Regions from separate parts of the Actinoplanes sp. NPDC049316 genome, predicted to be linked through region 2. Evidence: riboswitches for the same ligand, from Rfam matches in the RefSeq annotation. Region 2 holds a riboswitch; each other region holds the start of a gene.

Region 1 (3,262 bases), on a different contig from region 2:
GCGATCGCGCAGCAGGAGCGCACCGTGCGCCTGCCCGTGCACCTCGTCGAGGACGTCAACCGGATGCGCAACGTCACCCGCCAGCTCGTGCGCGAGCTCGGCGCCGACCCGGAGCCGGAGCAGATCGCGACCGCGCTGGGCGTGACGGTGGAGCGCGTGAACGAGCTGACCCGCTGGGCCCAGGACACCGTGTCGCTGGACACCCCGGTGGGCGACGACGGCGACACCAACCTCGGTGACCTGGTCGCCGACAGCGACGCGCCGTCGCCCGAGGAGATCGTGCTGACCGCCCTCGAGCGGCAGCGCATCGAAGGCCTGCTCAACCACCTCGACGACCGGTCGGCGGGCATCATGCGCGCCCGCTACGGCCTCGAGGACGGCCGCGAGCACTCGCTGACCGAGGTGGCGTCGCGGTTCTCGCTCTCCCGCGAGCGCATCCGTCAGCTCGAGATCCAGGCGCTCGGCCGGCTCCGCGAGCTGGCCCGCGCCGAGGGCCTGCAGGCCGCGTAACAGCGTTCGGAACGCGAAGAGGGCCGGTACCCGTGCGGGGTACCGGCCCTCTTTCGTGTCGCCGGACGGCGGCTCAGGTCACGTCACGCGGCCGTAGCCGTACGGGGTCATGATGTCGATCGTGCGATGCTTCACGGGCTCACCGGCGCGGGAGGCGTCGATGATCTTGCCGTCGCCGACGTACAGGGCGACGTGGCCCAGGCTGCGGTAGAACACCAGGTCGCCGGGTTCGAGCTGGGATCGGCTGATCCGCTTGGTCGCGCTGTACTGGGCCGCCGCGTTGTGCGGCAGTGACTTGCCGGCCTGACTCCAGGCGCGGGAGGTCAGCCCGGAACAGTCATAGGTGGAGAGGCCGTCGGCGCCGAACTCGTACATCTTGCCGACCTGGGCGAACGCGAATCGGACGACCACCCCGGCGCTGCCGGAGACCGACGGGACGGTGCCGGTGTACTTCGAGCCGGGTTCGGTGGCGCGGCCGTATGCGGCGGTGCGCATCGCGTACAGCTTCTTGAGGTCCGCCTGGATCTTCTTCTTGCGGGCCTCGAGTTCCTTCACCTCGGCGGTCTGCTTGTCCTGCGTGGCCTTGAGGGCGGCCTGGCGCTCGGTGTAGTTCTGCGTCGTCGCCGTGTACGTGTCGATGTCACGCTGCCGGCTGCGGGAGAGCTGCTCCAGGATGGACATCCGGTCCATCAGGTTGTTGCTGCCCTCGAGCACCACGTTGACGGCGCCGATCTTGCCCGTCTTGTACGCGGACTGGGCCAGCAGCTGCATCTGCGAGCCGGCGACCTTCAGCGCCTCCCGGGCCGGCCCGATCGACTCGGCGAGCTTCTTCTCGTCCGCCTTCGTCTTGTTCAGGCTCAGCTTCATCTTGTTGTACGACTCGACGACGTCCTCGAGCTCGTCGGACGCCTTCTGGATCTTCTTGTTGAGCTCACTCGTCGAGGGTGCCGCGTGCGCGGCCGGCGCGACGGCGCCGGTGATCGCGATCGCGAGGGCGGCGACCACCAGGGCGCGGAGCCTCGTGCGGGGGTGTGGCAACGGTACGTGCCCTTTCTTCCGCTGCGCCGCCTACCGGGTTAGCTGACGGATTCGGGCGGGAAGAAGGCCCTACCGCTCGCGCGGATTCACCCCGGATGCTGATTCGGTGGTTCCCCGGTTCACCGTGGCGCCCGCGCCGGGCCCGGGGGAGGGGCTCGCCGTGCGCGCCGCCGGAGATTCGGCGGCGTTGGCCGGTGCCACCGAGTCGTGGCTGCCTACCGGACCAACCGCATCAACTTATCGGCGATCTCGGCGAAAACAAGAGCCAGAAGAGTGACGTGGGCCGATTATCACATTTATGCGAATGATCCCGATAACGGAAAGCTATTCACCGGGTGCGGCGCGTCACTGTCCTCATTACTCCGCCATCGCGGCCGGAGTGTCCATCGGCTGCACGGCCCATTTGCGGGTGACCGTACGCTCCGCCCAGAAGGAGAGGAATGGAATGGTGCCGGCGAGCATCACGAGCAGCATCCGGCCCAGCGGCCACCGCGCGCGGCGGCTCAGGTCGTAGCTGGCGGCCAGATAGACCATGTAGAGGAAGCCGTGGAACGGGCCGACCGCCGCGACCACGCTGTCGTTGTCACCGGCGTACTTGAGCGGCATGCCCACCGCCACGAGCACGATGAGGACCACGCCGACGATCCACGCGATGATCCGGTAGCGGGTGAGGGCTCCCTGCACGATGCACGTCCTTACTGAGTCTTGCTCTGCCGTCCGGGGTAGTCGCCGGGCCGCGCCCCGGGATGGGCGTTCAGCCAGGCCAGGTAGTCGTTGTACGCGTCCAGCTCGGGATCCTCGCCCGCGGGTACAGCCGGCGTGGAGGCGGGCACCCGGACGGGGCGGCGTACGGTCACCGCGGCCGGGTCCTGGGTCGCCGGCTCCTCCGCCGGGGCGGGCTTCTCGGAGCTCTTGCGTTCCTGCTGGACCTCGCGGAACCAGATGAACGCGACGAACGCCGCGAAGACCGGCCACTCGAAGGTGTAGCCCCAGCTCAGCGTGTTGCCGCCGGTGGCCCGGCTGAACTGCCACCAGCCCAGGCCGAGAAAACCGGTGATGAGGACCAGCGCGACCACGTGACGCGCGATCCACGCCGGGGTCCACAGCCCTTTCATGTCGTCGAGCGTACCGGCGCGGGTTTGACGCCCAGGCGCACGGGCAACCCGTTGCGTGCAACGACGATAAGGAGGAGAGCCATGAGCGACTCCGAGGTCGACGCTCCCGTCGGCACCGAGAACGGGATCGACCCCGCCGCGCTCGCCGATGAGGACCTCATCCGAGAGCTCGGCAGCCTGCACCGTACGCGGCTGCAGACGCTGCGGCACGGTCCCGACGCGGCGCTCGCCAACCACCTGCGGCGCACCGCGGAGCTGGAGACGGAGTACCTCGCCCGCCACCCCGGCCGCGAGGTCGACCCGCACCGGCTCACCCAGGACTTCTGAGAGGACCTTCGCGCATGACCCCCTCGGTACGCGGGCGGCTCGACCGGCTGCGACGGCAGTACGCGCCCCACGAACACCGGCCGCTCGACGGGTACGCGGTGACGATGGGCGCCTTCGGCGTGCTCGCCGGCAGCCTCGCGGCGGTCGCCAAGCTCACCGGGCGTGAGGTGCCGGAGCGCCCGGCCGTCCAGGACGTGGTGCTGATCTCGCTGGCCACGCACAAGCTCAGCCGGCTGATCGCCAAGGACTCGATCACCAGTCCGCTGCGCGCG
Region 2 (3,262 bases):
GCCCGTCCTCCCGGCCGCTTGATCTCAGGTCAGCGTCCGGCGGCGTCCGTGAGGATCGTCACGAGCCTCGCGCGGCACTCCGCGACGAAGGCGGGCCATGTGTCGCGGTAGTAGGAGACTCCGCTGACGCCCACTGCGATGGCCCAGGCCCGGGCGCGAGTCCAGGAGTGATCGTCGACACCCACGGCGTTCCAGTAGGCGTCGCGGGCCGGGCGGGGCAGGTCCCACACGGTGGCGTGCTCCGCGTCCGGGAACCCGACGGAGAGGCCGCCGAAGTCGATGACGGCGTGCAGGCGGCCCTCCGACACCAGCAGATTCGCGGGCCTGAGGTCGCCGTGCAGCCACCTGTGCGGACCGGCGGGCTCGGGCAGGTCGAGTGCGGTACGCCACAGCTCGTGCAGCGCTTCCAGATCGAGGCCGCCGGGCGCGGCGCGGCAGTCCTCGAAGCAGGCGCTGATCCACTCGTCGCAGGCGCCGAGGCTTCCCCCGCGGTACCAGCTCAGCTCACCGGCGCGGACGGCGCCCATGAGGTCGATGCCGTGCAGCGTCCGGACGAAGCTCGCCAGGTCGGTTCCGAACGTGGCCCAGTCCTGGACGGTGTCCGGTCCGGCCTGGGCCCCGTCGATCCAGCGGTAGACCGACCAGGGCAGCGGGAACCCGGCGGCGGGCCGGCCGGCGTGGACCGGCTCCGGGACGCGGCAGGGGAGCAGCGGTCCCAGCCGCGGAAGCCACGTCCGCTCCTTGTGCAGGGCCTGCGCCTTGCCGGCCGTTCGCGGGAGCCGGACAAGAAGATCGTCCCCCAGCCGGTACATGGTGTTGTCGGTGCCGGCGCCGGCCGGCGACAGCGGGAGCGTGGCCCAGTCCGGGCGCTGGGTCTGCAGCAGCGAGCGGACAACCGCCTCGTCCGCCGGGACCTCGTTCTCGTGAAGCATCACAATCGGGATCCTTCCGGCGCAACCCGGGGCGTCGCCAGCGCATTTCCCGCCGGGAAGTGAAGATCAAGTCACTCAAAAGGTGTAAACAACGTCACCTTTGACCCCGGAAACTTGGCCGTGCCCGGCGAGAAGTGGTTACGGTCGGCCGGTCCGCTCAGCGGGCCCCGCGGTCGGTAACGCCGAGTCCTGCCGCCGACCGGACCGGGACATCAATCGATCAGGCATGGAGCGGGGGACCCACACGTTCCTCGGCGCGCCGGTGCGCGCGCCTCGGGGTGAAGCCGCCACGCGCGGCCGGGCTTCCTCGGCCCGAACCCGACAGCTGACCTCGCAGGCGTGGAGGTTTTTCAGTCATGGCACAGATCCGCAAGCAGTCCCTGCGCGCCCTCGGCCTGGCGGTCGCGGGTGCGGCCGGCACGATGGCCCTGCTGGCCCCGGCCTCCGCGGCCCAGGCGAAGTCCAGCGTCAACTGGGACGCGGTCGCGCAGTGCGAGTCCGGCGGCAACTGGAGCATCAACACCGGCAACGGCTACTACGGTGGCCTGCAGTTCAGCCGCAGCACGTGGAAGGCGTACGGCGGCACCAAGTACGCGAGCACGGCCAACAAGGCCAGCCGGTCGCAGCAGATCCGCATCGCCGAGAAGGTGCTCGACGGTCAGGGCATCGGCGCCTGGCCGGTGTGCGGCAAGAAGGCCGGCTCGACCAAGTCGTACAAGGCCAGGAACACGGCCGGCGCCTCCTCGAAGTCGCACAAGTCGTCGTCGCACAAGTCGTCGTCGCGCAAGACCACGACGCACAAGAGCACGGCGAAGGCGACGAAGAGCACGTCGGCGCGGGCGACCGGCAAGACCTACGTGGTGCGGTCCGGCGACACCCTCGCGAAGATCGCGAGCAGCAAGCACGTCAAGGGCGGCTGGCGCGCGCTGTACCAGCTCAACCGGGGCGAGATCGGTGGCAACCCGAACCTGATCTTCCCGGGTCAGCGCCTGGCCCTCTGACGGGTCCGCGGTGAGACCGGGAGGCCGGGCCCACCGACGATGAACGACACCGTCCACACCGGTCACCTTGTCCGGTGTGGACGGTGTTGGCGTACGGCCCGCCGGGGTCTTGCGCCGCGCGGCATGATGGGCGCATGAGGCTGGTCGAGCCCACTCCGGCGATGGTCGCCTCGGCGCTGCCCTGGTTCGACCACCCGCAGGTGCAGCGCTACCTCGGCGGCCGCGACTGGCTGCCCCGGGTCCTGTCCGTCGCGGCCCGCGGCGGCGGCGAGGTCTTCCGCGGCCACCTCGTGCTGCGCTGCCACGCGTGGTTCGGCGTCGACGCGGCCGGCGAGGTCGGCTTCATCGGCGGCGACGTGTACGCCGACGGCCACGGCCTGCGGTCGATGGGGCTGGCTTTCGTCGTCGACCCCCGCCGCTGGCGCGAGGGTCGCGGACGGGCGCTGCTGCGCGCTGCCACGACGGCTTCCGAGGTGTCGGACGTCGACGAGTTCTTCTGCGGGGTGCAGCCGGACAACGTGGCGAGCCGCTCGTGCTGCGCGGCCGCCGGCTTCGTCCCCGACGACGGCGTCACCAGCGAGGGCCTCCTCTACTACCGGCTGCGGCGGCCGGGAAAAAATCCCGCGGAGGCGGGCAACCTTTCCGGCCCGGGCGGCCACTGAAGGGGTGTTCGCCCGCGGGGAGGCCGTTTCCCGGACCTCACCGGCCTCCCCGCAGGCGAGCCGCGGACGACCTGATTGCCAGGGACCGGGCGCTCGAAAGGAAGTATCTTTCGCCCGGTCAGGAGCGGACCACCGGCTGCCCCGGTCCCCATGCCCCCCTTTGCCGGGGCAGCCGGCACCGCCGTACCGCCGCACGTCAGGAAGGACCGCGTGACCGACCCCGATACAGAGCGTGCCTTCCGGCGCTTCTTCGACCAGCACCACGCGGACCTGTCGCGGCTCGCCTTCCTCGTCACGGGCGACGCCGGGGCCGCCGACGACCTGGCCGCGGACGCGTTCCTGGAGGTGTGGAAGCACTGGGAGCGGGTGGAGGCGGCCGACAACCCGCTCGCGTACGCCCGCGGCATCGTCGCGAACCTGGCCCGGCAGTGGATCAAGCGGCAGACCCGGGAGCGGCACGGCCTGCTGCGGCTGGGCCTGCTGCGGCGTGACCGCAGCGACCCGGACACCGCGGCGGTGCTGGACGTCCGGGAGGCGCTGAGCCGGCTTCCGGTGCGGCGCCGTGAGTGTGTCGTGCTGCGGTACGCCTTCGACGTGCCCGAGCGGGAGGTGGCCGAGATCCTCGGCATCTCGGTCGGCGCGGTGAAGAGCCAGACCTCACGCGGCG
Region 3 (3,262 bases), on a different contig from region 2:
TTCACCGAAATGCAGACAGGCACACCGGTCGACTGCGCCTGGCAGGAAGCACAGTCCCGGCTGCTGCCGAGGCGCTTTCTCAGTCATCCGAGGTCGGACAGCGCAGCGGGTGATGTCGCGGTGATTCGACCAATTGGGCAGACGGTGCCGGGGCAGTTCGGCGAGCGTGGCCGGCGGGTCATCGATGTCGTTGACGACGAAGGGCGCCACGGCAACGTCGAGCGGCGTCCGGGGCCGAGGCGAGCGGGTTGCCGGGGTGGGGCGAGCGGGTCCCCGGGGGAGTGGGCTCGGGGCTGAGCCGAGCGGGTTGCGGGGGTGGGGCGAGCGGGTCCCCGGGGGAGTGGGCTCGGGGCCGAGGCGAGCGGGTTGCCGGGGTGGGGCGAGCGGGTTCCGGGGGAGGGAGGGGCTCGGGGCTGAGGCGAGCGGGTCGCCGGGGTGGGGCGAGCGGTTCCCCGGGGGAGTGGGCTCGGGGCTGAGGCGAGCGGGTCGCCGGGGTGGGGCGAGCGGGTTCCGGGGCGGAGCGAGGTGCCCGGGGCTGAGGCGAGCGGCGTTCGGGGCTGAGCCGAGCGGCGTTCGGGCTGGGGCGAGCGGGTTCCCGGGGGAAGGGCCCGGGGCCAAGGCGAGCGGGTTGCCGGGTCGGGCGAGTGGGCCGGGGCGAGGCGACGGCGCCCCGGGGAGGGGCGAGTGGGCCCGGGGCGGGCGAGCGGGCGATGGATCGGCGCAGCAAGAAGCCCCCATGTCCTCGCCGGGGGCGGGGCATGAGGGCTTCCGGCGCGTGGGGCGTGAGCTACCGGTGTTCCACGCGCGGGGCGCGGTTACAGCATTGACACGTGGACGTGGTCCGTGTGGTTGCTGGGGCCGTGGTAGTTCTTCCAGCCTGTCGCCGGGAACCAGATCATGCGGTTCCAGATGACGTAGAGGATGCCCAGGCGGTCGGCGTTGCGGACCAGGAAGGCCATCAGGTTGTTGCCGTACTCGCGGGTGTCCCGGTTGTGCCAGGGTGAGAAGCCGCTCTTCTGCAGCGACCAGTCGCAGGCTCGGCCCTTGGGGTGTTCGAACGGGCCGCCGTCGCGGTGGCAGCCCACGAAGCGGTTGAAGCCCGCCTTTTTGACTTCCTTGTACATGTGCAGCGTGCGGGCGGTGATGCAGCCGTTCGTGGTCGGGTCGTTGACGTTGCAGGCCTCGGGGCCGAACTCGCCGTCGGAGTTGCGGGGGGCGGGGGCCGCCACCGGGCTCTTGGCGAGCACGAAGCCGCCCGTCACCGTGTCGCCGCCGACGAGGGCCAGGGCCTTCTCCGCGGACTCCTTCTGCTTCTGCATCGCCTGCAGGTTCTGCTTCTGCGCCTTGACCTCCTGGTCGAGGCGGGCTTTGGCGGTCGCGACGGCGTCGATGGCCGCGTCGAGCTCGCGCAGCTTGCCGTCGTTGAGGGCGTTGATCTCCTCGAGCGAGACCGCCTTGTCGATGAAGCCGCCGGGTGAGCGCACGTTGAGCAGGAAGCCCATGGTGGACAGGCCGCCGGTGCGGTACTGCTGGGCCGCGACCGCGCCGACCTGCGGCAGCAGCGCGTCCCGCTTGGCCTCGGCGTCCTTGACCTGCAGGGCGAGGGCCAGCTGGTTCTTGGTCGACTTGGCGACCGCCGACTTGGCTGCGAGGTAGCGCCGGCCCGTGTTGTCGAGCACCTCGTTGAGCATGGGGTCGTCGTCGCCGTCGTCCGCGGTCGACGAGGTGCCGCCGCCCGGTGCCGCGCCGGCGGGCGAGGCGGGGGCCGCGATCAGCGTGATCCCGACGAGGGGTGCCAGGGCGAGAACGAGCCACCGGCGTGCTCTTGCCGTCATCCAGTTTCCTTCCGTGTCGCCGCCGACCGGGTTAGCTGACGGGTTCGGGACGGAAGCGATCCCTACCGCTCGTTGAGCGGATTCACCCCATTACTGCGTGGTTCCCCGGCTCGCCTCACGGCGATTGAGCGGTGGTCCGCCGGCACCTCGGGGGCGGTGCCTTCTCGGCAGTGACCGGCGGAAAGCTTACCTGACTCTCGGCCGTTCATCAGGGCTCGCGGCCCGCGAAGAAAGTGTTACGGCGCAACGACTTTCCGTCACCACTCGATGGCATGACGCAGGTCATACCGCGTAACCGCGCATCAATGCGAGTCGTTGTCTTTGTCCGCATCTAATTTGACGATGCGTGTTCATTTCGCAACCGAGAGTACGACACCTGTCGATAGTGCGAATCCATAGGTAGTGTTCGTCACGGTTCCATCACGGAACCGCCGCCCAATCGCCGAAAGGCGAGCCGGGGACCCATCCGGTAATGGGGTGAATCCGCAGCTCCTCGCGGTAGGGATCACTTCCGTCCCGAACCCGTCAGCTAACCCGGTCGGCGGCCGACGGAAGGAACGCACGTGAGGCTCCACCCTGTCCGCCGGCGATTAGCAACGGTCCTCGCCGTCCTCGCCGCCACCACGGGGCTCGCGCTCGTCGCCCCCGCCGGGGCCATCGCGGCCCCCCGTCCGCTCGCCGCGCCCGGAGACTCCGGCGACGACGGCGAGGGTGGCTCGAAGTCCCTCGTCGAGCAGCTGGAGGCCGCTTCCAAGGGCTTCGTCGAGGCCAAGGAGGCGCTCGACCGGTCGAAGCAGCGCCAGCAGCAGCTCGCCGCCAAGCTCAAGGAGATCGACGCCGAGCTCGGCCCGAAGCAGGGCGCACTGGACGACATCGTCCGGCAGTCGTACCGCGCCGGGCGGCTGGGCCCGATGAGCGCGCTGCTCACCGCCGACTCCACCGACGGCCTGCTGGATCGCGTCGCGACGCTGCAGACGGTCGCCGTCAAGCAGGACCGCGCGATCCGGGATCTCAAGGACGCGCGTACCAAGCAGGCGCAGGCCAAGACCGCGATCGACGCCGAGATCCGCGACCAGCAGCGCCAGGTCACGATCATGGCGAAGCGCAAGGCCCAGGCCGAGAACGCGTTGAAGGCGGCCAACGCGGCAGCCGACGACGGCGACTCCGGCGGCGCGCCGAGCGGCTCCAGCGGGTCGAGCGGCAGCAGCTCCCGGGCGTCGGCGGCGCCGCGCAACTCCGACGGCTCGCTGCCGAGCGAGTCGTGCAGCGTCAACGACCCGACGACCAGCGGCTGCATCACGCCGCGCACCCTGCACGCGATGCAGGAGGCGCAGCGGGCGGGCTTCAACCACTACGTGGCCTGCTTCCGCCACCAGAACAGTGGCGAGCACCCCAAGGGCAAGGCGTGTGACTTCGCCGCCGACAAG

What was found. Region 2 has a riboswitch for cyclic di-AMP ahead of AB0K03_RS36625 (transglycosylase family protein). Riboswitches for the same ligand answer to the same signal wherever they lie in the genome.
Region 1: linked by a shared signal. The riboswitch ahead of AB0K03_RS24720 (NlpC/P60 family protein) and the one ahead of AB0K03_RS36625 (transglycosylase family protein) in region 2 are both predicted to bind cyclic di-AMP.
Region 3: linked by a shared signal. The riboswitch ahead of AB0K03_RS10355 (hypothetical protein) and the one ahead of AB0K03_RS36625 (transglycosylase family protein) in region 2 are both predicted to bind cyclic di-AMP.

The regions. Positions count from the first base shown of each region.
Region 1 is NZ_JBFAQM010000017.1:131,867-135,128, forward strand. Features, by position in the region: gene AB0K03_RS24715 (sigma-70 family RNA polymerase sigma factor) at 1-510, shown strand, start outside; gene AB0K03_RS24720 (NlpC/P60 family protein) at 589-1,515, opposite strand; cyclic di-AMP (ydaO/yuaA leader) riboswitch at 1,561-1,688, opposite strand; gene AB0K03_RS24725 (DUF3817 domain-containing protein) at 1,906-2,232, opposite strand; gene AB0K03_RS24730 (hypothetical protein) at 2,244-2,663, opposite strand; gene AB0K03_RS24735 (DUF6158 family protein) at 2,745-2,990, shown strand; gene AB0K03_RS24740 (DUF1360 domain-containing protein) at 3,005-3,262, shown strand, end outside.
Region 2 is NZ_JBFAQM010000038.1:62,883-66,144, reverse strand. Features, by position in the region: gene AB0K03_RS36635 (DUF2064 domain-containing protein) at 1-22, shown strand, start outside; gene AB0K03_RS36630 (aminoglycoside phosphotransferase family protein) at 30-932, opposite strand; cyclic di-AMP (ydaO/yuaA leader) riboswitch at 1,103-1,283, shown strand; gene AB0K03_RS36625 (transglycosylase family protein) at 1,289-1,933, shown strand; gene AB0K03_RS36620 (GNAT family protein) at 2,068-2,595, shown strand; gene AB0K03_RS36615 (SigE family RNA polymerase sigma factor) at 2,806-3,262, shown strand, end outside.
Region 3 is NZ_JBFAQM010000005.1:211,080-214,341, forward strand. Features, by position in the region: gene AB0K03_RS10355 (hypothetical protein) at 816-1,835, opposite strand; cyclic di-AMP (ydaO/yuaA leader) riboswitch at 1,839-1,976, opposite strand; cyclic di-AMP (ydaO/yuaA leader) riboswitch at 2,258-2,395, shown strand; gene AB0K03_RS10360 (hypothetical protein) at 2,399-3,262, shown strand, end outside.